One region of the Marinagarivorans sp. genome, then DNA from elsewhere that is predicted to be linked to it. Evidence: predicted binding sites of a transcription regulator. Region 1 holds the regulator's gene; each other region holds the start of a gene.
What was found. The regulator sigma-54, encoded in region 1, starts transcription at its own class of promoters, with help from an activator protein. The targets are predictions, from matches to a motif close to TGGCACANNNNTTGCNNT.
Positions count from the first base shown of each region.

Region 2: a site for sigma-54 is predicted at 4,572-4,589, ahead of AC3A8L_RS04275 (flagellar export chaperone FliS). Genes of this name have one in related genera too.
Region 3: a site for sigma-54 is predicted at 6,199-6,216, ahead of AC3A8L_RS12870 (LruC domain-containing protein). Genes of this name have one in related genera too.

Region 1 is NZ_CEXWTU010000005.1:9,525-20,380, reverse strand. It holds gene AC3A8L_RS01330 (mannitol dehydrogenase family protein) at 1-1,168, shown strand, start outside; gene uxaC (glucuronate isomerase) at 1,250-2,668, shown strand; gene yjgA (ribosome biogenesis factor YjgA) at 2,852-3,376, opposite strand; gene mgtE (magnesium transporter) at 3,423-4,781, opposite strand; gene AC3A8L_RS01310 (HPr family phosphocarrier protein) at 4,890-5,159, opposite strand; gene rapZ (RNase adapter RapZ) at 5,159-6,049, opposite strand; gene AC3A8L_RS01300 (PTS sugar transporter subunit IIA) at 6,190-6,651, opposite strand; gene AC3A8L_RS01295 (RNA polymerase factor sigma-54) at 6,687-8,219, opposite strand; gene lptB (LPS export ABC transporter ATP-binding protein) at 8,390-9,115, opposite strand; gene lptA (lipopolysaccharide transport periplasmic protein LptA) at 9,102-9,746, opposite strand; gene lptC (LPS export ABC transporter periplasmic protein LptC) at 9,730-10,320, opposite strand; gene AC3A8L_RS01275 (KdsC family phosphatase) at 10,317-10,856, opposite strand, start outside.
Region 2 is NZ_CEXWTU010000020.1:19,552-30,407, reverse strand. It holds gene purN (phosphoribosylglycinamide formyltransferase) at 1-523, opposite strand, end outside; gene purM (phosphoribosylformylglycinamidine cyclo-ligase) at 527-1,579, opposite strand; gene AC3A8L_RS04295 (DUF2066 domain-containing protein) at 1,833-2,885, shown strand; gene hda (DnaA regulatory inactivator Hda) at 2,931-3,647, shown strand; gene AC3A8L_RS04285 (YkgJ family cysteine cluster protein) at 3,644-3,919, opposite strand; gene AC3A8L_RS04280 (DJ-1 family glyoxalase III) at 3,954-4,529, shown strand; gene AC3A8L_RS04275 (flagellar export chaperone FliS) at 4,659-5,063, shown strand; gene AC3A8L_RS04270 (anthranilate synthase component II) at 5,371-6,027, opposite strand; gene AC3A8L_RS04265 (anthranilate synthase component I family protein) at 6,027-7,412, opposite strand; gene AC3A8L_RS04260 (Trp family transcriptional regulator) at 7,409-7,678, opposite strand; gene AC3A8L_RS04255 (ATP-binding protein) at 7,727-9,841, opposite strand; gene AC3A8L_RS04250 (electron transfer flavoprotein subunit alpha/FixB family protein) at 9,971-10,856, opposite strand, start outside.
Region 3 is NZ_CEXWTU010000117.1:20-10,875, reverse strand. It holds gene AC3A8L_RS12890 (CmpA/NrtA family ABC transporter substrate-binding protein) at 1-505, opposite strand, end outside; gene AC3A8L_RS12885 (hypothetical protein) at 1,100-2,020, shown strand; gene acnB (bifunctional aconitate hydratase 2/2-methylisocitrate dehydratase) at 2,081-4,705, opposite strand; gene AC3A8L_RS12875 (histone deacetylase family protein) at 5,044-5,970, shown strand; gene AC3A8L_RS12870 (LruC domain-containing protein) at 6,259-8,340, shown strand; gene AC3A8L_RS12865 (hypothetical protein) at 8,343-8,864, shown strand; gene AC3A8L_RS12860 (hypothetical protein) at 9,378-9,800, shown strand; gene AC3A8L_RS12855 (cupin domain-containing protein) at 10,334-10,699, shown strand.

The sequences.
Region 1 (10,856 bases):
GGGGCCGGGCCACGTTAGCTGCTTGTTGGAGCGCTTAAAAGATCCTGCTATTAATATTGTGAGTTTAACCGTTACTGAAAAGGGTTATTTCTTTGATGCATCCCAGCAACAGTTGAAATTAGATAGCGCAGAGGTTAAACACGATATCGCCAAACCCAAAACACCCAAAACGGCGATAGGTATTTTGGTCGCTGGATTGCGTTACTGTTATGACAACAACCAAATTCCGTTTACGGTAATGAGCTGTGACAATATGCCTCATAACGGACATTCGACGCGCAGTGCAGTACTCCAATTGGCGGCGCTGCAAGATCAGCTCCTTGCAGGTTGGATAGCGGCCAATGTAGCTTTCCCTTCAACAATGGTTGATCGAATAGTTCCTGCCACCACTCAAGAAACTGTATCGACTGTAAATTCATTGTTAGGGCAAGCTAAAGCTTCTTGGCCTGTTCCGCGGGATAGCGCCCCCATTGCTTGCGAAAGTTTTTCGCAATGGGTTATTGAAGATAACTTTACCAAAGGACGACCAGACTTTTCAAAGGTAGGTGCGGCCTTTGTTAAGGATGTCGCTCCGTGGGAAGAAATGAAACTACGGATGTTAAATGGCAGTCATTCATTAATCGCCTATCTGGGTTGTTTGGCAGGTTATAAAACGGTTGCAGAGTGTATGGCCGACGAAGCACTTGTTAAGCTGATCAAAACTTATATGCTGGAAGAGGCTGCGCCTACACTCCATATGCCTGATGGGGCTGATCTTGATGCGTATGCAAGTACTTTATTGCAGCGTTTTTCGAATGCTAGTTTACAGCATCAAACTCGGCAAATTGCCATGGATGGTTCGCAGAAGATTCCTCAGCGTTGGCTGCAGGGGGCGTGCATTAATTTGCAGGCAGGTAATTTCCCTAAAATTACGGCGCTTGGATTGGGGGCTTGGATTGTATATTTACAAGACAGCCAAGCGCAGCCAAGTTATATCATCGACGACCCTCTGGCATCTGAGTTAATACCTTTGGCGTTAGCGGCAAATACTTGTGCAGGCGTTGCAGCATTTGTTCAGCATTCGGCGCTGGCTAAATTTGAACTTATCGCCTTCCCTAATTTTATCGAGGGCATTGATCGCTCAATAAAATTATTAAGGGAAGATGTGCAGGCTATTTTTTACCACTGATATTGATTAGTGGACTTTCACAATTAATCCCTAAAGCAGCGCCATGGTGTACGCTGCTTTTTATGTTTTGGCTTGAGTGATATGACAACTTTTTTTGGTGAAAATTTTTTATTGACGAACGACGTGTCGCGTCGCCTTTATCATGATGTAGCAGTTGCTTTGCCCATTATTGATTATCATTGCCACTTGCCACCGAGTGAAATTGCTGAAGATCGTCGCTATGACAACATTGCTCAAATTTGGTTGGAAGGCGATCACTATAAATGGCGTGCACTTAGGGCGGCAGGTGTACAAGAGCGCTTGATTACTGGGGCGGCGAGTGAACGAGAAAAATATGATGCTTGGGCGGCGGTTGTGCCGCAATGCCTGGGCAACCCGTTGTATACCTGGGCGCATTTAGAGTTACGCAGGCCTTTTGGAATTACAGATACCGTTTTTGGGCCGTTTACAGCAGGTAAGGTTTGGGCTGATACGCAGGAGATGCTTAAGCAGCCGGATTTTTCAGCGCAAGGTATTATGACAAAGATGCGGGTGAAAATGGTGGGCACAACAGATGACCCCATACACAGCCTGCAGCATCACAAGCATATTTCGCAAAACCCTTTTGGTGTAAAAGTACTGCCGAGTTTTCGCCCTGATCGTGCCTATAAAATAGAATTAGACGGCTTTATGGAATACATTGCGCGTTTAGGCGAGGTTGTTAATTCGCCCATTATGCGATTTCATCAGCTCTTGGATGCACTGTCTAGTCGGTTGGATTATTTTGCGGAACACGGTTGCACGATTGCTGATCACGGTATTGAAATAATGCGTTTTTCGGAGCCCGTTAGCGAGCAAATATTAGATGCTATTTTAACGAAACGATTAAATGAAAAGTCGTTAACCGAATTAGAAGTAGCACAGTTTTTTACAGCTGTTAATGTATTTTTAGGTCAGCAGTATGCAATGCGCGGTTGGGTTTTGCAGTTGCATATGGGGGCGCAGCGAGATAATAATTCACGAGCTTTAAGCAATGTTGGGCCTAATAGTGGTTTTGATTCCATGGGGGACCATCCTATTGCTGCGCCGCTTGCCGGTTTACTGAATGCGATGGAAAAAACTGATGAACTTCCCAAAACCATTTTATATTGTATTAATCCTAGTGATAACGAAGTGCTGGCTACAATGGCGGGTAATTTTCAGGGGGCCAATATTGCGAGTAAAGTGCAGTTTGGCTCAGGCTGGTGGTTTAACGATCAAAAAGACGGCATGCAACGGCAGTTAATCCAATTATCGCAACTAGGCATGCTTAGCCATTTTGTAGGTATGCTGACGGACAGCCGCAGCTTTTTATCCTATACCCGGCACGAATATTTTCGTCGTATTTTGTGTGAGATGGTAGGCGGTTGGGTTACCGCTGGCGAAGCCCCCAATGATTGGCCGCTTCTGAGTGGCTTAATTGCCGATGTCTGCTTTCACAACGCCAACCGTTATTTTGATTTGGCGTTAGACCCGTATTAGGCGGTTCTTTAAGTACTGCAGGGGGGGGCAGCAGACAGGTCAACAGCGAATAAGGGCCGAGGAAAAAATACTTTATCCAATAATACTTGCCTCCTGCATTAGCCTAATAACGTATATCCCTATACGGAAGCAATGTCTAAAAAGGGGCTCCAGCCCCGATGCGTTACCCTACTGACCTATGTCCTAATGCGTTTGCCTCAGTGTCTCTCGCAACAACTTAAACAACTTACGCGCATTGGTTGGTGGCTTGTTATTTAATTTATCTGTTTGCGCATTTTTGCAAAATTGCCGAATTTGTTGGCGGTCGGCAAAGGGGAATTCTGTATAAAAATCAGATAGTGCATTTGCATCGTTGCTGTCGAGTAGGCGGTCGCGCCAGCCTTCAACAATGTGTAAGCGTCGCGCGTCGCCTTGCTGCTCATCTTCTATTTCTTGATAAGCGGCTTGAATCGCTTCGTGGTCTGCGGCACGCATTAGTTTGCCAATAAATTGCATGTGGCGTTTTTTGGCGCCGTTTTTGCGAATGTTACGTGTTTCGACAATCGCATCGTAAAGTGTTTCTTCGAGCGGTATGCGCGTGAGTAAATCATCTTTTAGTTCGGTGAGTGCTTCACCAAGGTCTTGTAGCGCAAGACATTCTTTTTTAATGGCCGTTTTACTGACTATATCGTCATCATAATCAGTATCGTGCTTGGGTTTATCTTGCATAACTCAAACCTATTTTTGGTGCTAGTGTTGAAAAGAGGTGCGCTAATCACGCGTAAAAGTAAGTGGCTAGGCCTAAAAAGGCGAAAAAGCCAACGACATCGGTAATGGTCGTTAATGTAACGCCGCCGGCAAGGGCGGGGTCGATGCGCATGGCCTTTAAGCCGATGGGCAATAGTGCGCCAGCTACGGCGGCAGTAATCAGGTTGATGATCATTGCGGCGGCAATAATAAACGAGATTCGCCAATCCCCAAACCATAATCCTGCAATTGCGGCCATAACCAGTGCCCATAACAGGCCGTTGATAATACCCACGCGGACTTCTCGGCTGATTAGCCACCCTAAATTGTTGCGGCTAATGTGGCCTAGGGCCATCCCGCGAATAACAACCGTGAGGGTTTGTGAGCCCGCGACACCACCCATGCTCGCGACAATCGGCATAAGTACGGCGAGGGCTACGACTTTATCAATGGTGCCTTGAAATAAGTTAATGACGCTGGACGCTAATAAGGCGGTAAGCAGGTTTATGCCTAGCCACAGGGCGCGCCGCGGTGTTGTTCTTGCTGTGGTTGCAAAGGTGTCTTCTTCTTCATCTAGGCCGGCTGCCCCCATAAATGAGTGATCAGCCGTTTCACGGATTACGTCGACCACATCATCGATGGTGATACGGCCAATAAGTTTGCCTTGCTCGTCGACTACGGGCGCGGAGACCCAATCGTTTTGTTCAAACAGCTTAGCGACATCGCTTTCATCGAGGTCGGCAGAAATCGGGTTGGCGTCTGTAACCATGACTTCGCGTACGGTGGTGTCGCCAGGCTTGGTCAGTAGCGTTGCCAGCGGTAATAACCCGAGGTACATATCTTTTTTGTTAACGACAATTAGGCTATCTGTTGAAGGCGGTAACTCATCGTGCCGGCGCAGGTAGCGTAAAACTACATCGAGCGTAAACTTGGGGCGCACGGTGATGGTGTCGGTGTTGGTTAGGCCGCCAGCAGTATTCTCGGGGTAGGCCAAAACGGCTGTTACACGATCGCGATCTTGATCACTCATGGCTTCTAAAACTTGCTGGGTGATTTGATCCGGCAGGTTTTGAAGGATGTCGACAATATCATCGGTTTCAAGACTTTCTGTGAGCTCGACCAAGTCCTCGGTATTCATCTGGGCGAGGTAAAACGCCTGAATATCTTCGGGGAGCTCTTCTATGAGTTCTGTTTGTGCGGTTTTACCAATTAATTCCCATATCACGCTACGGGTATGGGGTGGTGAAGATTCGATAACGCGCGCTAGCTGAACGGGTGTTAGCACGCGCAGGGAGTGCTTAACCTGCTTTAGCGTGCCGCTTTGGAGTAGGTTGTGAATATGGCCGAAATGTTTTTCGGTACTTGAATGGCTATTGCTCTTAGGCATTGACTACAGCTCGATGGTCACGGCATGGCTACGCAAAAGTAGACTGGCAGGCGATGCCTTTATTGGCGACGCTCTTTTTAATCCTCGTTTCTTAAATGCTTTTTTGGGTTATTCATCCTCGTCAAAACGGTTGTTAATTAGTGCTACAACCGAGTTTACGGCTGTGTCGGCATCATTGCCATCAGCCGCTACAGTAATCTCTGTGCCTTTGCAGGCGGCTAATAACATTAGCGACATAATGCTTTTGGCGTCAATGGCTTTGCCGTTACAGCTGACGGTGACTTTGCTGCCAAATTGATTGGCTGTATTGGCGAGTTTGCTGGCGGCCCTTGCGTGCAGGCCTAATTTATTACAGATAGTTGTTGTTTGTTCGCTCATTATTTGGCCACCAAGTGCGCAATGGGTTGGGCTTGCCCGGTTAGTTGGCGGTGGCGAACCTGTACATTACCATAGGTGTTTTTAAACACATTGGTGAGGTGCTCAGTCAAAAAAACAGAGCGGTGCATACCGCCTGTACAGCCGATGGCCACAGTGAGGTAGCTGCGGTTATTGGCCTGGAAGGAGGGTAGCCACTTGGATAAAAAGGCTGCAATGTCGTCGGCCATCGCCATGACTTCAGGTTGCTCGGCAAGGAACGTTTGTACGGGTTCATCTAGCCCGGTGAAACCGCGCAGCTCGGGTTTCCAAAAGGGGTTCGGTAGGCAGCGCACATCAAAAACAAAGTCGGCGTCTACGGGCATGCCGTACTTAAAGCCAAACGATTCAAAGCTCAGGGCGGCACTTTTGCTATCTTCGCCGACCACTTTCTTGCGAATAACGCTGCGTAGTTCGTGCAGGGTTAGGGTGCTGGTATCGAGTGTGATATCGGCTAATGCAGCAACGGGCTCTAAAATGGCGCGTTCACTATTAATCGCTTGCTGTAAGCCGGTTTTGTCATTGGATAATGGGTGTTTACGGCGTGTTTCGCTAAAGCGTTTGAGTAAAATTGTATTACTGGCGTCTAAAAATATGGTTGTGAACTGTGAGGCTTCGAGTTGGCAGGCTTCGATAATACTGGGGTATCGGCTTAAGTCTCCGCCAATATTGCGGGCATCAATCCCAACAGCTAAAAGTAATTTTCCGCTATCGGCGTTTTTCATTTGCGTGATCAGTGCGGGAAGTAAGCTGACGGGGAGATTATCAATGCAGGTGTAGCCGCAGTCTTCGAGTAACTGCAGCGCTGTTGATTTGCCTGAGCCCGAACGCCCGCTAACAACAACAAATTGCATGGTAATCTCCTAATGTAAAGACGCTAAAAATGAATGTTGATACTGCAGTTCTGAATTATTGTATTGTGAGTCTGCAGTGTAGGGTTTTATTACGACCGTTATATTGCAAACGTCGTATTGCAACGGGTTTTCTTTTGGCCTTAACTTTCTTTAAATGGCACAAGCGCAGCTGTGAAAAGTGCATTGTTGCTGTCTGCTTTACGTAAGGCTTCAGCGTAACCTTTGCCTTGTAGTGCCTCTGCTAATGCGGCTAAATTTTGTAAATGATCATTGTCAGCATCTTCAGGAACGAGCATTGCAAATATTAAGTCGACAGGTGTGTTGTCTATTGAATCAAAATCAATAGGGTTTTGCAGTGTCATTACTGCGCAAACGGAAACGCCCCCTGTTGCAAATCGGCAGTGAGGGATGGCAATACCTTCACCAATACCTGTTGAGCCGAGTCTTTCTCGGGTTATCAATTGCTGAAATAAATCATTGGCGTTTAGTGAAGGTACGCTACTGGTGATTAAATCGGCCAGCGTTTCAAGTGCGCGCTTCTTACTGGTGCATTCGGTGCCGCATAATACGCGGTTAGCCGATAGCATTTTTTCTAGTGGCATAGGTAACTCAGCCTTATCGTATTAAAAGCCAACTATTATACTAGTTGCTTGCGCTCATTCGAGGGTGGAATTTGTAATGACTCGCGGTATTTTGCAATCGTCCGGCGAGCAACCATGATGCCTTGATCGGCCAGTAATTCTGTAATTTTAGAGTCGCTAAGGGGTTTTCTTGTGTTTTCCGCGGCAATCAATTTTTTGATGATGGCGCGAATAGCCGTGGAAGAGCATTCACCACCAGATTCTGTTGCTACATGGCTTGAGAAAAAGTATTTCAGCTCAAAAATACCCTGTGGGGTGTGCATGTATTTTTGGGTGGTGACGCGAGAAATAGTGGATTCGTGCATTTCTACCATTTCAGCGACATCGTGTAAAACCATGGGCTTCATGCCTTCAGCGCCATGTTCCAGAAACCCTTGCTGACGTTCGACAATGCACGTCGCAACTTTTAAGAGTGTCTCATTACGGCTTTGTAGGCTTTTTAGAAACCAGCGAGCTTCTTGCAAGTTATCTTTTAAATAGGTGTTGTCAGTGCTGCTGTCGGCACGTTTTACTAAGGATGCGTAATCCGAATTAATTTTTAATTTGGGTGCAATGTCGGGGTTAAGCTGAACTTGCCAGCGATTCTTAACTTTGCTGACAAACACATCCGGTACAACATATTCTGTACTGGAGTCGTTGATGAAGTCGCCGGGCTTTGGGTTTAGGCTTTGAATCAGCGCAATGGCGGATTGAAGCTCGGGTTCTTTGACCTTGAGCTTGCGCATTAATTGTTTGAAGTCGCGACTGCCGAGTAGCGGAAGGTAGTCGGCGACTAAAGCTTTAGCCGTAGCAAAACCAGGCGTCGATTCAGGCAACTGCAGCAATTGTAAATACAGGCACTCGCTGATATTTCGGCTGGCAACGCCCGGCGGGTCGAACTGTTGAACGCGGCGAAGCACGGCGGCGACTTCGTCTTCCTCTAGATCCGGAAATATTTTTTGCATACCTTCAAAAATATCGTCCATCGTTTGGCTTAACATGCCTGAAGGCTCTACGGCATCAATAACCGCCGTGGCGATTTCACGATCGGTATCGCTCATGGGGGTGAGATTAAGTTGCCACATTAAGTGATCTTGTAGGGTTTCGGCGCTGGCATTGCGCGAGTCGTAGTCGAAATCTTCATTTTCGGGACGGGATAACCCGCTACCACTGGGGCCACTTTGGTAGAGGTCATCCCAGCTGGTATCTACGGCTAAGTCGGTAGGGATGTTTTCGCTCCAGTCATCGCTGGCTGTTGCCTCGTTGGCCTCGTTGGTGTTCTCGGGGCTTACTTCAGCGGCTTTTATGGGAGTTTCAACGTCTGCGGGTAATTCTGACTGGGCATTACTTGCCTGCTCGCCATCGACCCCTTTACTTCCCTCACTGGCGCCACTGTCTTCTGTGACTTCCAACATCGGGTTGTTTTCAAGGGCTTCTTGAATTTCGTTTTGCAGATCGAGTGTCGAAAGTTGCAATAGACGTATCGCCTGTTGCAGCTGAGGCGTCATGGTCAGCTGAGTGCCGAGTTTGAGTTGCAAAGATTGCTTCATCGAAGAGTAAATCCATCAAGTTTTTTGCGCTGCACACATTGAGAGCGTCTTAATGTGATTGTAGTCATCCCAGCGATGTACTGCAATGACCAGTAAAAGCAAACTTCAGGCCATATCTAAAAAATCTAACGGTTGCGTGCTAGCGCTCAAATCGTCTAATAGATCGTAAGTTAGAGCTTGAAGTCTTGCCCAAGGTAGACTTCTTTAACTTTCTCGTTTTCTAATACGGTGTTTGGCGACCCTGAAGCAATAATGTGGCCTTCGCCCACAATGTAGGCCTGTTCGCAAATATCCAGGGTTTCGCGCACATTGTGGTCGGTAATCAGCACGCCTATACCGCGATCACGGAGGTGCGACACAATCTGTTTAATGTCGGAAACTGAAATGGGGTCTACGCCGGCGAAAGGTTCATCAAGCAGGATGAATTTGGGATCAGCTGCTAAGGAGCGGGCAATTTCAACCCGGCGGCGCTCACCGCCGGATAAGGCCATGCCCAGACTATCTTTGATGTGCTCGATATGAAATTCTTGTAAAAGCTTATTGGCTTCGCTAATGCGGTCTTTGCGTTTGAGGTCTTTGCGGGTTTCTAAGATGGCCAGCAGGTTCTCTGTAACGGTTAACTTCCTGAAGACAGAGGCCTCTTGGGGGAGGTAGCCCAGCCCGAGTCTTGCGCGTTCGTGCATGGGTTTACGACTGACATCTTTCCCATCGATAAAAACTTGCCCATGGTCAGCGCGGACTATACCGGCAATCATGTAAAAGCATGTTGTTTTACCGGCGCCATTAGGCCCGAGTAATCCCACAATTTGATGGGTGTTTACACTCATGGATACGTCTAAAACAATTTTCCGCGCACCGTAGCTTTTGGCGAGGTTTTTTGCCTCAAGAGTGGCCATTGTCAATTCCTGTTACTGCGGTTTGATCTTCGGGCGTTGTTGGTACGTCTATATTACTATCGACTTGTGCAGGCTCTGTGCTGAATGTGTCATCTGGAGAGCCTTCTTCTTTTGAGGGGCTGTCGGGTACTTCGCTGCGCAATGCCTTAGGAGGAATTACCATGCGTACGCGGCCACTCTCTTTGTTGTTGCTGTCGGCTTTAACAACGGATTTTCGCACATCGTACTCAATTGTTGTGCCGGACAAGCTGGTGCCTTCTTGTTGAAGTGATGCACCTTCGAGTAAACGCAGCGTTTCTTGATCGATGCGGTATTCGAGGATGTTGGCTTTAGCAACGACTTTGCCGGCTTTATCGCTGGGCTGTTGTTGATAGGCCGCAGGCTTACCTTTTGCAATTATTTTCGTGACTTTGTCTTTGGTGTTATAGATAACAATTTCGTCGGCGTTGATGCGCATGGAGCCTTGCGCCATTTCTACTTTTCCGGAGTAGGTTGTGGTGCCGGCTATCTCATCACGTTCTGCGCTATCGGCGTCGATGGTGATCGGTTGGCTGCGATCACTTTGCAGTGCGATGGCGTTGGCGCAGGTGCATAGCAAAGCTGCTGCGACAATTCTACTGAATAGGTTCATGTTGTCCTCGCACGTTGGCTAGTAACTTGATGCGTTGTGAAATCATATCAACTTCGAGTCCGTCGGCATTAATGGTGCCGTTAGCGCTTTCGATGTGAACGTGAGCATCAGTACTGATGCGTTTTTGGTGAGGGAATATATCGATACTTTCGGTGCTGAGCTTTGTGGTGATTGTCGTATCATTGTTATCGGTTTGCCAGACTTCTACGTCATCCCATAGCGTTAATTTTTCGCCGTGGGCCATAATTTTCCCTTGCTTGGCGGTGACAAACCAAGGGTTTGGTTCGCCATATAGTGTCAGTTTAGGGGCAGTAATAAGCATGTAATCTTCGTCGGAGGTGCTTTGTGTATCGGCGCGAAAATGCTTGAGCGTCACGGCATCAAACTCATAGCTGAGTTTACCGGTTTCATCAAAATGACTGGTGCGAGCGTCATGCAATACGGCATACGGAAAACGCTCGAAAGGAGATTCTACCTTTGCGAGGGGATTAAGGAGCTCTGGGCGGCTATCCCACAGCAAAACAACGGTCATTGTAATCACGCAAATCAGTGAAATGTAAACCCAGTTTTTCACTCGCCGGAACCTGTATAGAAATCGATAACGGTTTGATACTTGTCTTGTGCGATTAATAGCGCATCACAAGCCTCGCGTACGGCGCCCATACCTCCTTGGCGACTACTCCTCCAGTGTGAGCGGCTCAGTACTTCGGGGTGTCCGTTGGGCACCGTGAGCGCAAGCCCGACTTGGGTCATTATGAGTAGGTCGGGGAGATCATCGCCCATGTGGGCGATTTCTTCTAGGCTCGGTGGTACTGGCATGCTGGCGAGTAATTCTTGTAAGGCGACCATTTTATCTTCACGCCCTTGAGCTAACAGTGTGATGCCTAAATCTGCGCAGCGCTTCGCCACAATATGGCTATTTCGGCCGGTAATAACAGCCACGTTCATGCCTGCGCGCAAGAGTAATCGTATGCCTTGTCCGTCGAGGGTGCTGAAGCTTTTGAGTTCTTCACCTGATTCGCTAAAGGTGATGCGGCCATCACTTAATACGCCATCGACATCAAGCACCAATAAAGTAATTTTTTTGGCGCGTGTTAACGCTGCATTGTT
Region 2 (10,856 bases), on a different contig from region 1:
GATGCTCTTGCACTAGTATGCGTTCGGCTAGGCTGCTTTCTGTGTCGTTATTAAGGACAGGAACACGAGCTTGCGCTACAGCAGGGCCGCCATCTAGCTCGGCCGTGACAAAGTGTACGGTAACACCGTGCTCTTTATCGCCAGCTTCGAGTGCGCGTTTATGGGTGTGCAAGCCCGGATATTTAGGTAGAAGCGAGGGGTGGATATTTAGCATTCGACCCAAATAACGGCCTGTAAACGCTGGCGTTAGAATGCGCATAAACCCGGCAAGAATCACCAGCTCTGGCTCAAACTGGTCGATGCGTTGTGCCAGTGCTAGGTCGAAGGCTTCTCGGGTGTCGAAGTTTCGGTGGTCTAGCGTGATGGCTTCTATACCGTGGTTATGTGCGCGCTCTAAGCCTTTAACATCAGGCCGATTACTAATAACGGCAACAACGTTGCCGTTAATTCGACCATCGTTGGAGCCATCAATAATCGCTTGCAGGTTGCTTCCGCTGCCGGAAATCAATACAACAATACGCATGCCTTAACCTTGAACGTTTTGCATTTCAACATGCGGTGTTTCTTGATCGCTGGCTTCGATACTGCCAATAACAAAGGCCGTTTCGCCGTCGCTGGCAAGCTGCTCTAGAGTGGCTTGCGCAGCGTCGCTCGGTACAGCGACGACCATGCCAATGCCACAGTTAAATGTGCGATACATTTCTAAGCTAGCGACATTGCCGTTACTTTGCAGCCACTGGAAGACTTCTGGAAGTTGCCAGCTGTTGGCGTCGATAGCGGCCTTGGTATTGCTTGGCAATACGCGGGGAATGTTTTCCAGCAAGCCGCCGCCTGTGATGTGAGCCAATGCGCTGATGGGCTGTTGCTTAAGCAATTTAAGTAAAGGCTTAACATAGATGCGTGTAGGTGCCATTAACGCATCGCCTAGGGTGCTGTCGCCCAAGGGTTGCGATAAATCGGCGTTTGCTACCTCTAGAATCTTGCGAATGAGAGAGTAACCGTTTGAGTGGGGGCCGCTCGCGGCAATGCCTATTAAGGTATCGCCGGCTTTTACTTTGCTGCCGTCTAAAATTTCTGATTTTTCGACAATGCCTACACAAAATCCGGCAAGGTCGTAATCGTCGCCTTCGTACATGCCTGGCATTTCCGCGGTTTCACCGCCGGTCAGCGCACAGCCTGATAATTCACAACCGGTTCCTATGCCGCTAACAACGCTGGCCGCCATATCGACATTGAGTTTGCCAGTCGCATAGTAATCTAAAAAGAATAGCGGCTCGGCGCCACCGACAATCAAATCGTTAACGCACATAGCGACAAGGTCAATCCCTATGGTGTCGTGTTTGTTTAATTGCATGGCTAGGCGAAGCTTTGTGCCTACGCCATCGGTGCCGGATACCAGTACGGGCTCTTTATAGCCAGTGGGAAGTTCGAAAAGAGCGCCAAAACCGCCAAGTCCCGCAAGGACTTCGGGGCGTCGAGTGCGCTTAGCAACCGACTTAATACGTTCAACGAGGGCTTCACCAGCGTCGATATCGACACCAGCATCTTTATAACTAAGTTGTGTTTTGTCTTGGCTCATGTTTTCCGGTTCTATAACTGCGAATGAGGCCCAGCGGGCAAAGCGTGGCATTCTACCAGCAATGGCCCGAGGCCCGCACGCCTTACCGGCTGAAAAACCGTTTTAGCATGAATTATCAATGCCCTGGGTTATAAGGTTGGCGTATTAGCTGTGTACTGCCGCTATATGCCGAAGCGGAGGTTTGTTACAATCGCGGCCCCTTTCTACAGATACGGAGTGCGACCGAGTGCGGCAACTAATCTTGGGTGTACTAATGTTTATTCTTACCGCGCCATCGTGGGCGGGTACAGAGTATTTTTCAGCGCAGGTACCGGTTGCGAGCCAAAGCATCGCAGACCGAAAAGCGGCGTTGGTGCAAGCGATGGCCAATGTGCTTATTAAAGTTTCGGGAAGCCTCGATGCCCCTGCAACCGAGCTTGGATTGAAGGCGCAGGCGAATGCTGGGAGTTACGTGCAGCAGTTTCGCTATATTCAGCCAAATCAAAAAATGCTAGAGCAGGGGATCACACTTCTTTTAAAGGCTGATTTTGATCCCGGTAAGGTCCGCCAACTTTTAAAAGAGAGTGGGCGGGGTGTGTGGCCCATGAATCGGCCGCAGGCACTTATTTGGGCGATAGAAGATACCCCTGAAGGCGGGCGCCAAATCATTACCGACCCTGAGCATCCGCTCGTCAAAGCGTTGGTTGCGCGAGCGAATACTCGCGGTTTGCCCGTGCTGTTACCCTTGTGGGATTTGGATGACCAAATACTTTTGTCGGCAGAGCAGTTATGGACTCAGGATGATGAAGCCATTCTTGCGGCATCGTCACGCTATGACGTTAATACTGTTCTCAGTGCTAGATATAGCCAAACAAGCTCCGAGGAGTGGTTTGCCACTTGGCAGTTTCATCATGCCGACGAGCGCAGGAGTTATGATTACAGTACGTTTGTGTATAGTGAGTTGGGTTCTGTAGGCGTAGACCCATTGGTCGCGTTTTTAGCTGAGCGCTATGCTGTGCAAAGTGCAACGGATGAAGGTGAGCAGCTACAGGTGATGGTGTTAAGTGGTGTTGATAATTATCGGCATTATGAGGAAGTTTTGAGTTACCTGTTGAAGCAGCCGTTAATACGGCAAGTGGCTTTAGTTGCAGTTCGGGAAGATCAGCTGGTGCTGCATATTTTGTTATCGGCTTCTTGGGAACAGCTAAGTGATGCGTTGGCTCTGGATCGAAAAATACGCTTATTAAACCCCCCAGAAGATTTATTGTCGCAATCGATGCTGGGCGCGCCAGATAGACCTGCACAATTTCAATGGTTGGGGCGTTAATTTCAATGCTTATTTCTTCGTTTATTGTTTTTGGGGTGTGTCGCGATGCGCTCTAAAAGCGGTAAATCACAACCTCCTCAGCAGCTGAGCTTAAGTATTCAGCTGCAAGATGACGCAACCTTTGCTAATTATTGGGTGTCATCAGAAAATCATCTGGTGAATCAAGTTTTGCAGCAGTTTTGTGTGGGGCGGGGCGATTTAAGCCTTGTTGTTTGGGGGCGTAGTGGCTGCGGTTTAACGCATCTTGTGCAGGCTTGCTCGCATCACAGCCAGCTGCCTATTGCGTATTTACCGCTGCGTGATGCGCTAGATTTAAACCCCGCTGAAGTTTGTGCAAATTTAGAGTCATCACCGCTGGTTTGTGTTGATGATATTGAGCTAATTGCGGGTAATAAAGAATGGGAGCTGGCCTTCTTTCATTTGTATAACCGCCTTAAGGATAATGGTCATCGCTTGTTGATGGCCTCACACGCGAACCCGGCGAGCATCGCATTTGGGTTACCTGATTTGGCATCAAGGGTGTTGGGTAGTGTTATTTATCGCGTGGCAGGCCTGAGCGATGAAGACAAGGCTAAAGCCTTGCAAATGCGTGCTAAGGCTCGCGGCATGCAAATGAATAAAGATGTTGCCAATTATATTCTTAAGCGTGCGCCGCGAAGAATGAAGGATTTATTTGGCATTTTAGATCAGTTAGATTCAGCCAGCTTGCAGATGCAAAAAAAGTTAAGCATCCGATTTGTCAAAGACGTTTTAGAGCGTTAGATTTTCTCTGGCGGTTCCGCCATTGTTGAAATTTCCAATATTCGAATATTTTCAATGGCCTCCTCTCTCGATGCGCCGCAAATATCAATTTCTGCTTTAAACCCTTTGCATACGTCGGGGTAATCTATGGTCCCCCAAATTTTGCAGCCGTTGTGTTCTAAATCAAGATGCGTGCAAATTTCACCCGCACGTTTGCCGTTAGGCATGCCAAAATATGCGCGATTAATCGAAGGTTCAATACAGCAGGCGCCGCAGTGCGCTCGACATTCCATAGCTAGTCCCAGTTTTAAGTGATGAGGGTATTGTATGTTAAAAGTGCTTGTTCCAATCGCCGACGGCAGTGAAGAAATGGAAGCTGTTATTATTGTTGATATTTTACGGCGTGCAGAAATTAATGTGTCGGTTGCATCAGTCATGACTCATCGCAAGGTGATAGCGTCGCGTGGTGTCGAGATTGAGGCGGATTGCCATATTGAATATTGTCAAAATAAAGTCTGGGATATGGTTGTTATACCGGGCGGAATGCCTGGCGCACAGCATCTGGCTGACTCTCTCCCTCTGCGCGATATTATTGCGGATCAAATCGCTTCACAGCGTTGGTTGGCGGCAATATGTGCCGCCCCCGCAGTTGTGCTTGCCGCCAATGGTTTCATCTCGGGTGTATCTGCCACCGGTCATCCCGCTTTTAGGGGTGTGCTCGAACAGTATAATGTCCACGCAATGAATGAGCCGGTATCAATATGTAATAAGCTTGTGACAGGCCAAGGGCCAGGCACAGCCATGGATTTTGCTTTGACGTTGGTTTCTTTACTTCTAGGTGAAGTGCAAGCGGATGAAATTGCTCGGGATATGTGTTTTTCACGGCTTGCTACAATCCGCTAACGAGTTGTCTTATAAGTGTTCAATCAGCCTGCTTAATGAACGTGGCATGTTCCTCGCATTATGGTTATCTACAATACAAAAACGGCAATTTTTTGCCACTGTTGATAACAATACATCAGGAGATGTTTTATGGCTGTCGCACAAACTAAGGCTGCGTTAGTAATGCAGGAACAAGCGGAGCAACTGACGTCGCATCAAGTTATTTCGTTGCTTATGGATGGCGCTATCGAACGCGCTAGTGGATTAATTATGGCAATACACGCCGGCAATGAAGAAAATCGAGATATATTGAATGCTAAATTAAAGGCGATTATTAATGGCTTGCGTCAAAGTTTAGACTTTGAGCTCGGTGGCGCTGTTGCTCAGAACTTAGCGTCTTTGTATGAATATATGATTGAACGGTTAAGCGTGACGGCAGATGATCAAAGTCAGTTATTGGAAGCTGTTACTGAAACACGGCGTCTGATATCTGAAGTGAAAAGCGGTTGGGATAACATGGATTTACGTGTGCCGGATTTAGCCAGCGGGACTTAGGCGCGCGAGTCGGCGGAATTGATGAGTTAAGGGGCGAGGAGACAATATTTCATCCACTAATGCCTGATCTCGACCTCCTTATCTTCGTTGCTCAAGGCGTTACATGCCTCGATAACTGCTCCATGCGTTATCCTAATGACCTATGTCCATATAGGCCCCGGCATGCGACGCTTTAAGCGCCTCGATAAGAAAGTCGCTTCGATAACTGCTCCCTGCGTTATTCTAATAACCTGCTTCCCTGCAGGCCCTCTTCGCCTAATTGGATAAACTATTATTGCCTCGTCCCTAATGCTGACTCGCGTATGTACTAGGTGAGCAATAAAAAATTTCGGATTAGTTCTTTCCCGCCCTCTGTTGCAAAGGATTCAGGATGATACTGAATGCCATAGATGGGGTAGGTGTCATGTTGAATTGCCATGATCTCTACGGGGTTTTCGCTTGTTAGGCAGGTGTTTAAGTCTTCTAGCGAGTGTTTACCTACAATGGCTGTAACCTTTAAACACGGCGGTAAACTATTGGGCTTTGCCATTAAGGAGTGATAACGCATTATTTCAATGTAGTTGGGTGTGTTTAAAAATATACCTGATTCAGTGTGTGTGATTGCGCTAGTTTTTCCGTGCATGGGCAGTGGGGCTTTAATAACATCCCCGCCAAAGACATGGGCGATGCCTTGCATTCCCAAGCACACTCCTAGTAACGGCGTGGTTTGCCCGAGTGTTTTTATGACTTCTGCGCAGATACCAAAATACTTCGGGTCATCCGGTGAACCTGGCCCTGGTGAAATAATAATACGGTCTGGTGCGAACGCTTTTATTTGTTCAGTGGTGAGCTCATTGTTGCGCTTTACCTGTATTGAAAAGTGCTCAATCGTGTTTTTGTGTTGTTCTTCGCTCAGAATCTCACCAATGTATTGGTAGAGGTTGTAAGTAAACGAATCGAAGTTATCAATAATCAAAACTTTCATTATTTATCCTCGTCTACTGACATAAACATTTTTAATACGTTATTAGTACCGGCAAATTTCCGCTGTATTTCTTGGTATTCATCGGCCGCATTAGAATCGTAGACATTACCACCGCACGTTTGCACGTAAGCTTTCTCGCCCTTACTAAAAACAGTTCGAATGGGTATGGCAAAGGTGCAGTCGCCATTAAAGCCGAAGTGGCCTACAGCGCCGCCATAAGGGCCGCGACCTTCGCTCTCTAGGGTGTCGATGATTTTCATGGCCTCAATTTTGGGTGCCCCCGTGAGCGTACCTGCAGGAAAGTTGCTAGCAAGGGCGGAGAACATGTCGTGCTGTTCGGCCATAATGCCCACAATCTCACTCGAAATATGCTGTACGTGGCTGAAGCGTTTTATGTCCATAAGATTGCGGACTTTGACGGTGCCAAATTTTGCAACGCGACCGATATCGTTACGGTGTAAGTCGACTAACATATTATGTTCGGCGATTTCTTTGGGGTCGTTTAATAACGTTTTCGCCAGCTCTCGGTCTTCGTCTGCATTGGCGCCGCGCTTGGTGGTTCCCGCTAAAGGGTAGGTTTCCATTTCCCCTTGGCGTAAACGGAATAACAGCTCTGGGCTTGCGCCAATCACTTTTTGATCATCAAATTTTAAATAATACATTTGTGGCGAGGGGTTAGATTCGCGCAGTGCTTGGTAGATGTTGATGGTATCGCCAGCAATTTCAAAACGCGTTTTAAAGCCTACCTCACACTGAAAAATTTTTCCTTCGATGATGTCGTGTTTGACTTTTGCAACGGCGTCGGCGTGATCTTGCCGTGTCATTGTATCGCCCAGTGGGGTTATTTTTAGTGCGCCATCACCAGGGTACTGACTATTAATAAGTTGTTTTATTTCTTCTAGGCGATTGTCGGTGTAATAAAAATAGGAAACTTCTCCCGTCATTTTATCGAGTGTTAGGCCGTCTTCATACAAGCCAAACTTAAACGCTTCGAAGAGTTCGCTAGCTTGAACGCTAAGTGAAGGCTCAAAGTAATTCATGGCGTCGTAACCAATGTAGCCTGTAAGCCCGCCTGAGTATTTACGCGCTAAGATATTTTGCGGGATTAATTCACGTAACAGATAATACGGGTTATCACTATCGTGGTGTTCTTGTGTGCCGTCACTATTCTCGATTGTCAGTGTTTTTCCTTGAGCCCAAATAAGTTTTTTTGGCGCGAAGCCAATGACTGAATAGCGCGAAATGTGGCTATCTTCACCGAGTGACTCAAGAAAAAAGCAGGTTGAATAATGCTTTTCAATTTTCTTGAAAAGGGTAAAAAAATCGTCGACACCCTCAACGCTGATGTAATGAGGTTTTCGTGGGATGGCGTGGGATTGAATCATGACTGGACCTTAAATTTTCCGGCTTTTAGCTCGCGAGAGCCTCGAGTAACGGTGGCTATGCCAACGCCGAGTTGTTTGGCGATATCACGCTGCGTCATACCTGATCTTAGTAGTTGTGCGATTTCTAAGCGGGTTGCAATATTTTGCAGCTCACCGGGGGTGAGCAGGGCCTCGAGCATCTCTGACATCTGTGCGTTAGTCCGTGCAGAGATGAGATGCTCAATAAGATTGGCTTGCAGTGCTTGATGTTCTTTTGCTGTACTCATGTGCTAGTACGTTATTGCACGGGGTGAGTTAAGTCAAGCGTTCAATTATTAGGTGAGCGCTTTTATCAGTGTGGCAAGCTGAGTATTAATAGTTTGTTCTGATACAAAGTGGTCTGCGCCGTGCTCTAAATGTTGTTGAGCTTGCTCGGGGCTATCGCTAGCGACAATGTTAATAATGGGGCAGGATTCCCTGAGCTTGCTGTAGTCATTGTTATCACGATTCTCGGAACCCATGAAGACAACATGCTGGAAGTTGTTTTTTTCTGTGCCACTAAGGAAAAGTTTCATTGAGGAGAAAGCTTGGCAAGACAGCCCTTCTTGCGTCAGTTGATCGATCAGTGATTCTGGGATTTCTGTAGCAATAATGGCCGTGGATTCTTGCTCTAAAGATACGCGCTGTTCATCCTGATTAAACAGCTCCCAAAAGCATAATTTAAAATCATCGATAACGGCGGGTTTGTTTATCCAGTGAACATAGGGGCTGGCGATGATGTCGGAAAAATCTTCGAGTTGTCGAGCGCTCTTGGAACCCATTATAATTTGAGGGATAAGCTTGCAGTCATTCTCGGCCAGTAAAGCACGGCTGAAGTCGGCGCTTGCTTTGGGATCGGCATGGCTATGGAAGACAATAGCGGAAAAAGGCGTGTTGTTGCCGATGGCGGATCGTAAGGTAGATAAGCCGCGTTTAAACAGTGTTTCTGTTGATACTGTTAGTCCAAGCCGGCCGAGCTCTTGTCGTTTGGAATCTAAAACGCGCGGGTTTTCGTGCACAAGCAGAATACGCTTGCCTTTAAGGGCCGGGATTACGCTTTCTCGAATGGTCTCCTTCGCTTTGTCGGCGAAGGCAGAGCGGTAGCGTAGTTGTGTCCCTTGATTATTAGAGGTGACATCAAGGCTGCCTTCTTGCGCTTCAGCTAGACCTATCGCGAGTGCGAGCTCTAAATTAAGCTGAATGCCAGTGGCCTGTTGCGCATTAAAAAGTGTGCGCTGGCTATTGGGTTGGTGGTTGGCGGCAATGCTTAGCTCGCCGGCTTTCCCTCTTTCTTGTATGTATTCCACATCGATAAATAACGCGCCCTCATCCAGCTGGATGACGATGGCGTTCATCATACTTTGGATTATTTGCCCGAGGCGCTGAGTGTCGCCAAGTACTAAGTGCGGAAGGTTCGGCGAAAAGACGAGTTCAATATCAATGTTTTTTTGGCTGGCGTCGTGGCTGTACTGCGTAATGATGTACTGCAATAGAGCCTTGGGGTTAAATATGGAGGCGTTGAAGTCGATATCTTTTGTCAGAATTTGATAAAAATCACTCACGTTAGCGTGAAGCTGATGCAGTCGAGGGCGTCTGGCGTTTACAGTTCTAATGATGGTGTTTTGTTCGGGGTTGTCTTGGGCAGTATTTGGCGTAGTGTTATCTTCTGTGCGCCGTGAGCGCTTAGTGTTTAGGAGTTCTTCCAGCTCTTTTTTTAGGAGTAGCATGTAGTCTCTATGCAGCTGCGCGGTGGCACGAGTGTCGCGCTTTTCTTCCTCGAGTGATTCGGTTTTACGTTCGAGTGAAGCGCCTGATTCTAAGCGTTCCCAATAAGTGTCGGCTGTTTGTTCACATTGATGATGCAGTAGCCAAATGAAGAATGTCACCACGACGGCATAAATAACGCCGGTCATCTCGCCAGTGAAAAGCAAACAAAATGTCCCAGGTACAAGTCCTAGCAGCTGGTAGACCGTTAAAAATTGCTTGTACGGGGCGAATGCGTTGGCTGTCATTGAGAAAAATACAATGGTATATAACCAGAGCAGCGGTCCTTCGTTTTCGATGCCAACGGTTAGTGTTTCTATTGCGACGATAAGGCCCCACCAAGCGGCGCCGAGCAATGTGGCGTAAAAGTAGCGCGTGCGCCATAGCCCGGGTGCGCGCGGGTAAAGGGCGTCAAAGCGAATTAATAAGTAGCCCCTCAGCATAGTTGTAATGAGGAGGCCAATAGACAGCGCGATGGCGATGCCCGGCTCCATATCGACAAACTTGCCGACGGCCATGCACAATAAAAAGATGATGAAATTGCTCATCAGGCCGCGACGGCTATATTTTGCCATGCGTTCGTCAGTTTCACGGAGAACTTGACGGTTCTTTTGGATTTTAAGTTGCGGGGTAAAGAAGCTAAGCATAATCACGCGCTGGCCGAGTGAGGAAGGGCGATTCTACCCTAAAATAGCGCCAGACCAAGTGTTGGTTGGCGCTAGAGGGAATTCTCTTATTGCCAGCCGCAGCTTAAGCGGTCGGCAATACATGAGTGCCTATGTCAGTTTCGATGTGAGTTCCGGTACGGCATCGAAAAGATCGGCAACCAAACCGTAGTCGGCGACTTGAAAGATAGGGGCGTCTTCATCTTTATTGATGGCGACAATGATTTTCGACTCTTTCATGCCTGCCAAGTGTTGAATCGCACCGGAGATGCCCACAGCGATATAAAGGTCTGGCGCGACAATTTTACCAGTTTGCCCGACTTGCATATCGTTGGGCACAAAACCGGCATCAACGGCAGCGCGAGAAGCACCAACAGCCCCATTGAGTTTGTCTGCAAGGGCGTAAAGTAGCTCAAAGTTTTCGCCATTAGCTAAGCCTCTGCCGCCAGAAACGACCACGTTAGCTGCAGTAAGCTCGGGTCTGTCGGATTTCGCCAAGGTCTCACTAACAAAGTTCGAAAGCCCGCTCGCCGGTTGTGCGCCCAGTGGCACAATAGTAGCCGTGCCGCCTGTCTCCACCACGGGGTCGAACGAAGTTGTGCGAACAGTTAATACTTTAATACCATCACTACTTTGAACTGTTGCGATGACATTGCCTGCATAAATAGGTCGTTCGAAAGTGTCTGCGCTGATAACAGCTTGAATATCAGAAATTGATTGGACATCAAGAAGCGCAGCAACACGCGGCATTAGGTTTTTACCGGTAGTTGTGGCGGGAGCCAAAATATGGCCATAGTCGGCGGCGTTGGCGATAATTAAGGGCGCAATTTCTTCGGGTAATTGGTGTTGGTAGTTTTCGCTATCGGCAAGAAGTACTTGTGTAATGCCTGCGACATCTTTTAATTGGTTAGCAACAGCATTGCACTTAAATCCAGCCACTAAGATGTCAATCGGCTGGCCAATGGCGTTGGCGGCTGCAAGGGTATTTAACGTGGCG
Region 3 (10,856 bases), on a different contig from region 1:
GCTTGCCATTCTTTTTGTAATCATCGATGACGGGTTTTAAGGCGTCGGCTTTAATAGGGTGTACGGGTTTACCATCTTTGTGCGGAATGTGTTTCTTCATTTCCTTCCACACGCTATTTGAAACGGTAATGCCATTACCATTAAGGTCCATGCTAAAGGCGGTTACAACATGCGCTTGGGTGCCAAAACCAATCGTCGCGCCCAGTGGTTGGCCCGCTAACATATGGGCGCCATCTAATTCACCATCAATGGTACGGTCTAGCAATACTTTCCAGTTTGCTTGGGCTTCTAGGGTTACAAAAAGCCCTTCGTCTTCAAAAAAGCCTTTTTCGTAAGCAATGGCCAACGGCGCCATATCGGTTAATTTAATAAAGCCAAATTTTAATTCGTCTTTTTCTAATTTAAGATCAGCAAAAGATGTTGTTGCTGCGACGGTTGCAAATACGCTCAACGCGCCGGCGGCAAGCACCTTAAAGACACGGTTAAAGGGTGTTTTTTTGTGCATGGATAACTCCTAATGGATATTGGCGGTAATCATTCGAAAACTTATTTACGCTATCGCAAGGAGCTTGCCAAGGATGATTTTTTTCTTTTTAAATTTAATTTTACCTTTCTAATCAGTAAGTTGTGTTCTAAGTTGAAGTCGGCTTATCTGTTTTAATTGAAAATCTTGATGCACTGATTCGGGGAGCTGAATTGTGTTGTTCATTTAAACGTGATCGAAAGCTTAAAATGAAATGTTCCAATGCGGTGCTAGCTCAACGGTTTTTGTGCTTTTTCGGTGAGCTGATGTTGGATGCTTTATTGGTTTCGTTCAGTTTGTATTACTGCTTTGGTGCTTGGTTAGAATATGCGCGACTATTTGATGCGTTTTGGCGAGTTGCAACTTTGTGGCGCATACTTTTGCCATTCTGTACCATAACTGTGTGGTTTGGATCGCGGTGTGAGGGCTTGAGCTAAGCTATTATGGGCGCATTAGAAGGTATAGCTTTACAAGGTGCTTGGGAATCAGGGTAAGTTAATGGGGTAGCTAGCAGGCATTCTAGGAATGAAGTGCTGTGTGAGGGTGAATTAATGGGCGTGATCAAGGCAATGATTGATGAATAAAAAGCTTTTAGGAGGGGCATGGCTTTGGCCATGGCTAGCGGCATTATTGGCTGTAATCACGTTGCTGGTTACTGTGATGCTGTTAAGAGAATACCGTAAGAGCAGCGCATTAACACATCAATTATCCAATGTTGAAACGCGTTTGGATGCATGGGTTGCCGAGCAATCGGCGCAAGCTTCCTCGGCGGCAAGCTGCCCACAGGCAACGCTTCCGCTAGCGGATCAAACCTTACAGCAAATATGCAGTGCCTACATGGCGTATGCGCAAAGTAATGATAAGGGCGTTGAAACGCTAGTTTCCTTGCGCCTAGAGCAAGACATTCAACAGAAGTACGCCTACCTTTTTCAAGTGATTTCATTGGGTAAGCAAGATACCACCCAGCTGAGCCGTTTAATGCTCGAGCGTGAAAGTGTGTTAAATGCGCCGGTTCAAGGATACTTCACTCAGCCAGAAGAGCTGCAAGCTGTTATTGATGAGCAGCAAAGCCTGCTTGCGGGCATAGATGCACAAGTGCGCAATTTGCTGGGTGAGCAAGCCTATCAAAAATACGAGCTTTTAAATGATTCAGGCTTTGAGCAGTATCAGCTAGAGCAGTTTGGCCAGAGCTTGTCGGCAGAGAATCAGCTGGCAAGTGAGCAAAGGGGGCAGCTGCTGTTATCCAAGCTGCAATATCAGCAAAAATTTGAGCAGCAGTTGGCTTTAGCGGGCGAGGGCGAAACCGTTGATACGGCTAAAGTGAAAGAGGCTTTAAGTACTTACCGAGCGGCTTACTATAGCGATAGTGCGGCGGTGTTAAACCCTGTTCAGTTGGTGCAGTTAAAGGCCTTTGAGGATGCCCAGTTTGATGCTTTGCTTAACAGCTTGAATGTTCAGCTGCTTGGCGCCCAAAGCTCGCAAGCAGTGATTGACTGAGCCGAATTAAGAGCCAAAAAAAAAGCCCGCAATTGCGGGCTTTTTTACGTAGCGATGTTCCTAAACGCGAACTTCTACAATTTCTGTAGCGGCTATGCGTTTGCCTTCTTCGGCACCGTCTTGGAAGCTTTTGATCTGATCAAAATTCATGTATTTGAAAATCTCATCGCTCATGCTGTCAATTTTGCTGGCGTACTCCATGTACTCAGCTGGCGTTGGTAGGCGCCCCAAAATACCCCCAATGGCTGCAAGTTCGGCTGAGGTTAGGTAAACGTTAGCCCCATTACCTAAGCGGTTGGGGAAGTTGCGTGTCGATGTTGATAGCACGGTTGCGCCATCTTCAACGCGGGCTTGGTTACCCATACACAGCGAACAACCCGGCATTTCCATGCGCGCGCCTTTGGCACCAAAGATGTTGTAGTAGCCTTCTTCCATTAAGGTGTGGGCATCCATCTTGGTGGGGGGCGAAATCCAGAAGCGTGATTTTAGTGGACCTTTGGTGGATTCGAATAACTTACCGGCAGCGCGGAAGTGACCGATGTTGGTCATACACGAGCCAATAAACACTTCATCTACTTCGGCGCCAGCCACTTCAGACAACAGGCGAGCATCGTCTGGGTCGTTAGGGCAGCACACCACAGGTTCGGTGACTTCGGCTAAATCAATTTCAATGACTGCTGAATAGTCGGCATCGGCATCGCCTTCTAGAAGCTCTGGGTTGGCCAGCCATTCTTCCATTTTCGCGGCGCGGCGCTCAAGGGTACGGGCATCGCCATAACCTTCGCCAACCATCCAACGCAGTAACGTAATGTTTGAGCGTAAGTATTCAGAAATTTTATCGACAGATTGCTTGATGGTACAGCCAGCAGCCGAGCGCTCTGCTGAAGCATCAGAAAGCTCGAAGGCTTGTTCTACGGTTAAGTCTTTTAAGCCTTCAATTTCGAGAATGCGGCCCGAGAAAATGTTCTTCTTGCCTTTTTTCTCTACGGTGAGTAAGCCTTGCTTGATGGCGTACAGCGGAATGGCATGCACCAAATCGCGCAGTGTAATGCCCGGCTGCATTTCGCCTTTAAAGCGTACCAATACAGATTCCGGCATATCTAACGGCATAACACCGGTAGCGGCAGCAAACGCGACTAAACCAGAACCGGCAGGGAAGGAGATACCCATTGGGAAGCGGGTGTGAGAATCGCCACCGGTACCTACGGTATCGGGTAGCAACATGCGGTTAAGCCAGCTGTGAATAATGCCGTCGCCGGGGCGTAAAGAAACACCGCCGCGGGTCATTATGAAATCGGGCAGGGTGTGTTGTGTGGTGATATCAACAGGCTTAGGGTAAGCGGCTGTGTGGCAAAACGACTGCATGGTAAGGTCGGCCGAGAAACCGAGGCATGCAAGGTCTTTTAGCTCGTCACGTGTCATGGGGCCGGTGGTATCTTGCGAGCCAACAGTCGTCATTAACGGTTCGCAGTAAGTACCTGGGCGAATGCCTTGGCCTTCGGGTAAACCACAAGCGCGGCCCACCATTTTTTGTGCGAGGGTAAAGCCCTTGCCCGTATCTACCGGTGATGCCGGTACGCGGAATAGGGTTGATGTGGGCAAGCCAAGAGATTCACGGGCTTTTGCAGTTAAACCACGACCAATAATTAGGTTGATTCGGCCGCCAGCGCGAACTTCATCTAACAATACGTCAGATTTCAATTCGAATTCGCTGAGCACTTCACCGCTTTCGTTTAAAATTTTGCCGTCGTAGGGACGAATTTCAATCACATCGCCCATGCCGATTTTTTCAACCGGAGCTTCAAATACTAAGGCGCCAGCATCTTCCATGGTGTTGTAGAAGATAGGAGCAACTTTACCGCCAATGCAAATGCCGCCGCCGCGCTTGTTGGGTACGCCGGGCATGTCGTCGCCGAAGAACCATAAAACAGAGTTAGTGGCTGATTTACGTGAAGAGCCAGTACCCACAACATCGCCCACAAAGGCAACGGGAATACCTTGATCCTGAACGGCTTTAACTTGTGCCATAGGGCCTGTTACGCCAGCTTCGTCAGGCGTTAAACCTTCGCGCGCCATTTTGTACATGGCCAAAGCGTGAAGGGGGATGTCTGGGCGGCTCCAGGCATCGGGTGCTGGTGAAAGGTCATCGGTATTGGTTTCGCCGGTCACTTTAAACACCGCAACTTTAATGCTTTGTGCCACTTCATCGCGGTTGGTGAACCATTCGGCATCAGCCCAGCTTTGAATCACATCTTTGGCTAATGCATTGCCGGCTTTGGCTTTTTCTTCTACATCGTGGAAGGCATCAAACATTAACAAGGTGTGTTTGAGTTCTTTAGCGGCCAACGAAGAAAGATCCGGGCAATCGAGTAAATTCACCAGCGTTTCGATGTTGTAACCACCGTGCATATTACCCAGCAGCTCAACGGCTAGCGCTTTGGTAATCAGCGGCGAAGAGGTTTCGCCCTTAATAAGTGCAGACAGGAAGCTGGCTTTAACATAAGCGGCTTCGTCAACACCGGGTGGTACGCGAGTGCTTATGAGATCCACCAGTGTTGCTTCTTCTCCGGCGGGGGGCGCTTTCAGTAACTCAACGAGATCTGCGGCCTGCTCGGGCGTTAATGGCTTGGGTGGAATGCCTTGAGCGGCGCGCTCGGCAACGTGTGCACGGTATGCTTCTAACACGGAGTAATCCTCTCTTGTAATGGGTTGCTCGCGCTAACGCTTTGTGCATTTTTGCAGCAAAACTGTTGGCCGAGGCACTAATAACGAATCCAGTAACGCTATCAATCGTGGAACGAGTATCGGGAATATGCAATGAGTAAGCCATGCAGTTTAGTTGAACGCCGACATTTCACACGAAGTGTATTCAGCAATCCGACTTACTCCTCATGTTTTCCTAAGAGTGTCCAATTTACGGCGCGGATTTTACCTGAAAAGGGTGGGAGTGTCTAAATAGCAACGCGGTAGCCGCTGAATTACGAGCCAACTATGGCAAACTGAGTATTTATACGGACTAATGCATGCTTCCTTTGGTAACGCACCCTTGCTACAGCTATCCATTCCCGGCCGGCCACCGCTTTCCAATGGATAAATTTGCATTGTTACAAGCTTATTTACAGGCAGAGGGGATTGCCGCTGCTAGCAACGTTTACCGCCCCGGGCGAGCTAGGCCAGAGCTGTTAGCGCTAGGGCATTGCCAAGAGTACATCGAACGTTTCATCACGGGAACACAAGCCCCTGCCGAGCTGCGGCGTATGGGTTTGCCGTGGAGTCAGCCGCTGGTAGCGCGCACGTTAATATCGCCCAATGGCACATTTTTGACTGCATTGCTGGCGTTGGATCGCGGCATGGCTTGCCATTTGGCGGGCGGAACGCACCATGCGCACTTCGATTTTGCCTCAGGCTTTTGTATTTTTAATGATTTGGCTGTTGCCGCAAAAGCATTGATCGCACAGGGGAAGGTGCGGCGTGTATTAATTGTGGATTGCGATGTGCACCAAGGCGATGGCACGGCGGCAATATTGGCGGATGATGCTGCAATATTTACCTTCTCGTTACACTGCGAAAAAAACTTTCCCGTGCGCAAAGCCTCTAGTGATTTAGATATTGGCTTGGCGCCCAACACAGGCGACGCAGTTTATCTCGAAACGCTAGAGAACCATTTAGACGCGGTCCTGCAGCAGTTTCAACCGGATTTTATTTTCTATGATGCCGGCGTGGATGTTTATGAACACGACCCGTTGGGCTTGTTGAATATTACCCTAGAGGGCATTCGTGAAAGAGACCGGCTGGTATTAGAAAAGTGCGCGCGTCGAAATATCCCTGTCGCAACAGTCATTGGTGGGGGTTACTACGATGCGCTTTCTGGCCGGGCTGATGCAAGCTTAGCGCTGGCAAGGCGTCATGCCATTGTGGTGGAAGAGGCCCATAAGCTCGTCGCTAAATGAAATAGCGTGTTAGTAAGCCGAATTAAGCGGAAGGCGGTGATTTTTCAGGACCCTCTCGCGCCGGGAGCGCCCATGGATCGGTTCAAGCGAGTCCTGAAAAATTATCGGTTGCCGCTATGTTAATGACATGGGTTGGGAGGTGACTTGTTGGGCTGGCCAATTGCGTTGCATTTTGCGATTATCTCGAAATGCAAACAGTGATTTTTTGGAAAAAGCTAGTTAAATCAATGGCTTATGTTTTGGCCTGACTTGTGCAATCACCCTTGTAGATGTTTACAGGGGTACGATATGAAATCTTCCATCAATGCACTATTTATAAATACGTTACTTTTTTCGGGTTCTTCCTTGGCGCAGGCTTCTCTTCCTTTTTCGGAATGCCCTAGTCGTGCTTTTTTAATTCAAGACAATGTCGCAAAAGTTTTCGGTGTTAACTTGGCGACGGGCTCCTATGAGCTACTTGAAGATTCAATGGGTACTCAAGGTAAGCTCAATGCGACTGGCTTTAATCCGCATGATTATTTCATTTATGGTTACAGTAACGAATTCCAAGCCCCTGTTCGTATCGATAGCGGTTTTCAGGTAGAGCCATTAGCGGTTGTGGGTTTTCCAAACACCAATTTTTATGTTGGCGATATTTCGTTGCAGGCGAATACTTATTATCTTTATCACCCGAATAATTCAATCGGTTTATATAAAATCAGCTTAGATCCCGAATCCTCAGATTATCTTGTGGCCACTCAAGTGATTAACGGCTCGGGGTTAAAATTGTCGATCTTTGATTTTGCTTTTCACCCAGAGGATCATCAGCTTTACAGTGTTGACCGTAATGGATTTTTACATAAAACCAATCCCGAAATGGGTACTTCAGAAAACTTAGGTAATGTAGGCGAAAGCGGGACCTTTGGCGCGGCGTATTTTGATGGCGACAACAATTTTTATATAAGCCGCAATAGTGATGGCAATATTTTTCGTATTGATGTTGGTGACGTGAATCCTTCGGCAGAATTTTTTGCCTATGGACCGTCATCATCCAATAACGATGGTGCACGCTGTGCCGCAGCTTCGATTGTATCGGATGTGGCGACGATTGACTTTGGCAGTGCACCGACCAGTTATGGCAGTAACTTGGAAAACAATGGTGCGCGGCATGAACAAAAAGAAGGTTTCCAGCTGGGTAATGTATGGAGCGGGGAGAATGACGGCGTAGAGTTTGTTACTGAATTCGAAGTGGGAGCCGACGCCATTCTAACGCTAGATGTTAAAGGCGAAGGTATTGTTAACGCTTGGGCCGATTGGGATAACAGTGGTGAATTTGATAGTAACGAGCAGGTGGTTGCCGACCAAGCGGTGACCGAGGGCGTTAATTTAGTGGTGCTTTCGATACCGGAGCAAGCCAAAGCCGGAGAAACCTGGACGCGAATTCGTTATTCGAGCCAGCAGGGCATTGGTGTGAATGGCGGTGTTGCCGATGGCGAGGTCGAGGATCAGTTGGTGCAGGTTCTGGATAGCGGTGTTTCTGTGCAGAGCTTTCCGAGTACGGCAAGTTTTGCCACTTTAGCCTTTGAAGATAATTGGCCAGAGCTGGGTGATTACGACATGAATGATGTTGTTATCGCCATGCGTACACATGTTTATCGCAACGCACAGCAGCAAGTTATTCGATACGACATAGAAGGTAAAGTGCTGGCCTTGGGCGCCAGTTACCATAACGGTTTCGCTGTTCAGTTAGATGGCATAAAACGCTCAGAAATTGATGAAACGCGAGCCGTATTGTACGTCAACGGGTTTGACACACTGCGTAACCCGGTTGAGCAAAACAACCTTGATAGCGATGCTGTGATCGTTTTTTTTGACGATTTAAAAGAAGAGCTTATTGACGGCAGTTGCCAGTATTACCGAACCGAAATTGACTGTTCTAATTTTGAAGGAACTCGAGAAGTTACGTTTCGCGCGACGGTGACTTTGGCTGTACCGATAGACGCCTTAATAGCGCCGACTGAAATATTAAACCCCTTTGTCTTTGCGACCCCAGGTTTTTATCACGGCCCTAGTTTTGCCACACCACCAGGCAGAGCGTTGGAAATTCACCTTAAAAATAAGCCACCCAGTGTACGCTTTAATACCGACTTCTTTGGTTTAGCTGATGATGATTCGTTGGCAGGGAGCGGCTTGTTTGTATCGGCGAATGCCATTCCTTGGGCGCTACAAGTCCCTGTACTTTGGGCACACCCCAAAGAGCGGGTAGACATTACACGCGCTTATCCCAACTTTGTTTCTTTCGTTAAAAGCGAAGGTGCCGAGGCCGCAACGTGGTATCAGGCAAACGAAGCAGACAGCACTTCAATCATCAATAATTCTTGGGAGCTTTAATTATGAAACTTATCATAGCGATAGTCTTGGTTAATTTGTTGGTTGCCTGCGGTAGTGGCGGCGGCTCGACTGGCGGCAATACTGTAAATGCTGAACAAGAGGCTGTTAATAGCGTAATAGCGGTAAGTAGCTCATCGAGCAGTGTATCAAGCACCTCATCAAGTAGTGCATCAAGTAGTATTGCCACTGCAGAAGTCCTTATCACGCAAACGGCGCAACTTCAGGCGGCGGCGGATTTTGATTTTGTGAGTAGTGAAATTTTAGTTTTTAGCATTAACGACAGCCAAGTTCATACAAAAGCCAGTGCATTATCAATATGCCGAGTGGACGAGCAAGGCAATGCAGACAGTAACGATTGTTTATTAAAGGCACGGCTGCAAGACCGAGTGTTTGAATCCAACCTTAATATTGGTAATGAAGTCGAGCAGCTTGTATTAACGCTTTATATTTTTGACCAGCCATTGCGTATCGAGACGGCGACTTGGAGCCGGGCAATGGGCATGCAATGGCATCTTGATTATTAAAAGGGGGGGGAGTGAGTCGTTAGTAAGGTGATTAACTTAACTACGCATGTGTAGGTACCATGCGTAGTCTTTTCCATCACGCACAATCAAGCCGTTATTGCACCTAAGAAAATATTATAAACTCTGCGTGAGCATCACGTCTGTGCGGCCGAAAGCTTTATGCCGACACCTTGAAGAGTAGGGTTTCCGACGAGTGGTCGTGGCTAGATTTTGACCTTTTGCAGTAGCAGGCACTGCATTCAACGAGATTTAGCAAATAGAGCTGTCGACACGACTATTTTTAGATTTTTCATGTTTAAGGTATTTTAACAATAAAATCAGCGGTTTAAGGAAACCCCTATATATAGGGAATAGGGCGCCCCAATCTGCATTTACCCAAGCCAGTTTTGTGCGTGAAATGCTGAGAAGCTTGACGTGGCGGGGCTTTGCGGGTAGCTTTCGGTTCTTACTATAAAAAATAGTCGCGCTACGGAATAGGCAGTCTGGGGTGCGATATACAAATGTTAGGCTCTTATGAATCGAAATTTCGAAATAGTTGACGGAATCTATCTTGTACAAGAAAGTTACGAACTTGATTTGCATAATAACTTCGATTTCAAGAATCTAGATTATTGTGTGGAGGAGCGTAAGCTCACATTAAATTGGGAACGCTCGAAGGGAGATTGGGTTGGATCTGATACGCCACAGAAAGTAGCTGTTGAGTTCATAAACGTAAGTGAGTTTCGCTTTATGCCGCGAGATTCGGAAGTGCCTTATACCGAGGATGATTGCCTTAACTCCTTTGGGTATTGGGTGGATGAAGATTGGGCTGAAGGGGTTGTCGTTGTTGAACCTAATCAAATGGCAGAGCCTCAATGGCTTACAGCAATAGATTTTATGTCCGGTGCAGTGTTGGCTGTCCAAGCGGAGAGTGCCGATGCTAAAGTCTTGGCCTAACAATACGTGCCAGCTGACATTTTGTTCGGCGCTCCGTTTTGTGTATGGCTTCGCCATTTTACACAAAACTCCACACCAACCAAAATGCAGCTGCACTCTGCGTTAAGTTTACAGAGTAAGTAGAGAGTTTAGGGCTCGACGAGAAGTCAGCGGAGCAGGATCACTGGATACTAGCCACTCAACCAACACGAGAGGTGAACATCATGAGAAATAAAATTCGAAAAACAGTGAAAAACAGAGCGAAGCAAGCACGAGGTTTCTGCACATTGGAAACCGCCCTGATAACGGTGGGATGGATAGCATTTGCTATCGGCATTTATGCAGTTAACGACCCTATATGGAAATTAATCTTATTGGCTATGTCCAGGGTCCTGCCCTAAGCTCTTTACAAAAACTTAACAAGGCTATCGTGCCTCGCCCAGCAAGCTGGGCTGGACAACCTTTTCGGCGCTTGATTTCGTGGCGGAAAAGACTGCCACAAAACAATCACCAAAAACGTTGCCGCACATAGCGGCGTTAGCTGCTAGGAAAATATGAACTACGAATCAATAAATATTAATGACAAGTTATCGAAGTTCAATGAACATTGGTCACCTCGTGTAATAGCTGAAATGAATGATTATCAATTCAAGCTAGCGAAAGGGGAAGGTGAGTTTGTGTGGCATGATCATCCAGATACGGACGAAGTGTTTATTGTTATTGATGGTGAACTTGACATTGAGTTTCGCGATGGAAAAGTAACGCTCAAAACGGGTGAGATGTTCGTAATCCCAAAAGGAGTAGAGCATAAACCTTTTGCCAAAGGTTTAGTCAAAGTATTACTTGTTGAACCTAAGGGTATTGTTAATACAGGCAATTCAGGCGGTGAGTTAACCGCTGAAAATGACATATGGGTATAGATCAGCTAACAAACGCATCAATGTACGCCACTGCGTGGCTGGACAGTCTTTCCGCTGCTTCGGTTGTGCATGGCTCCGCCATTGTTGCGCAACCAAATCAGCTCCAAGCCTGCCCATTATGCGGGCGTTAGAGCGTCAAGTTTAATCTTGATGCGTC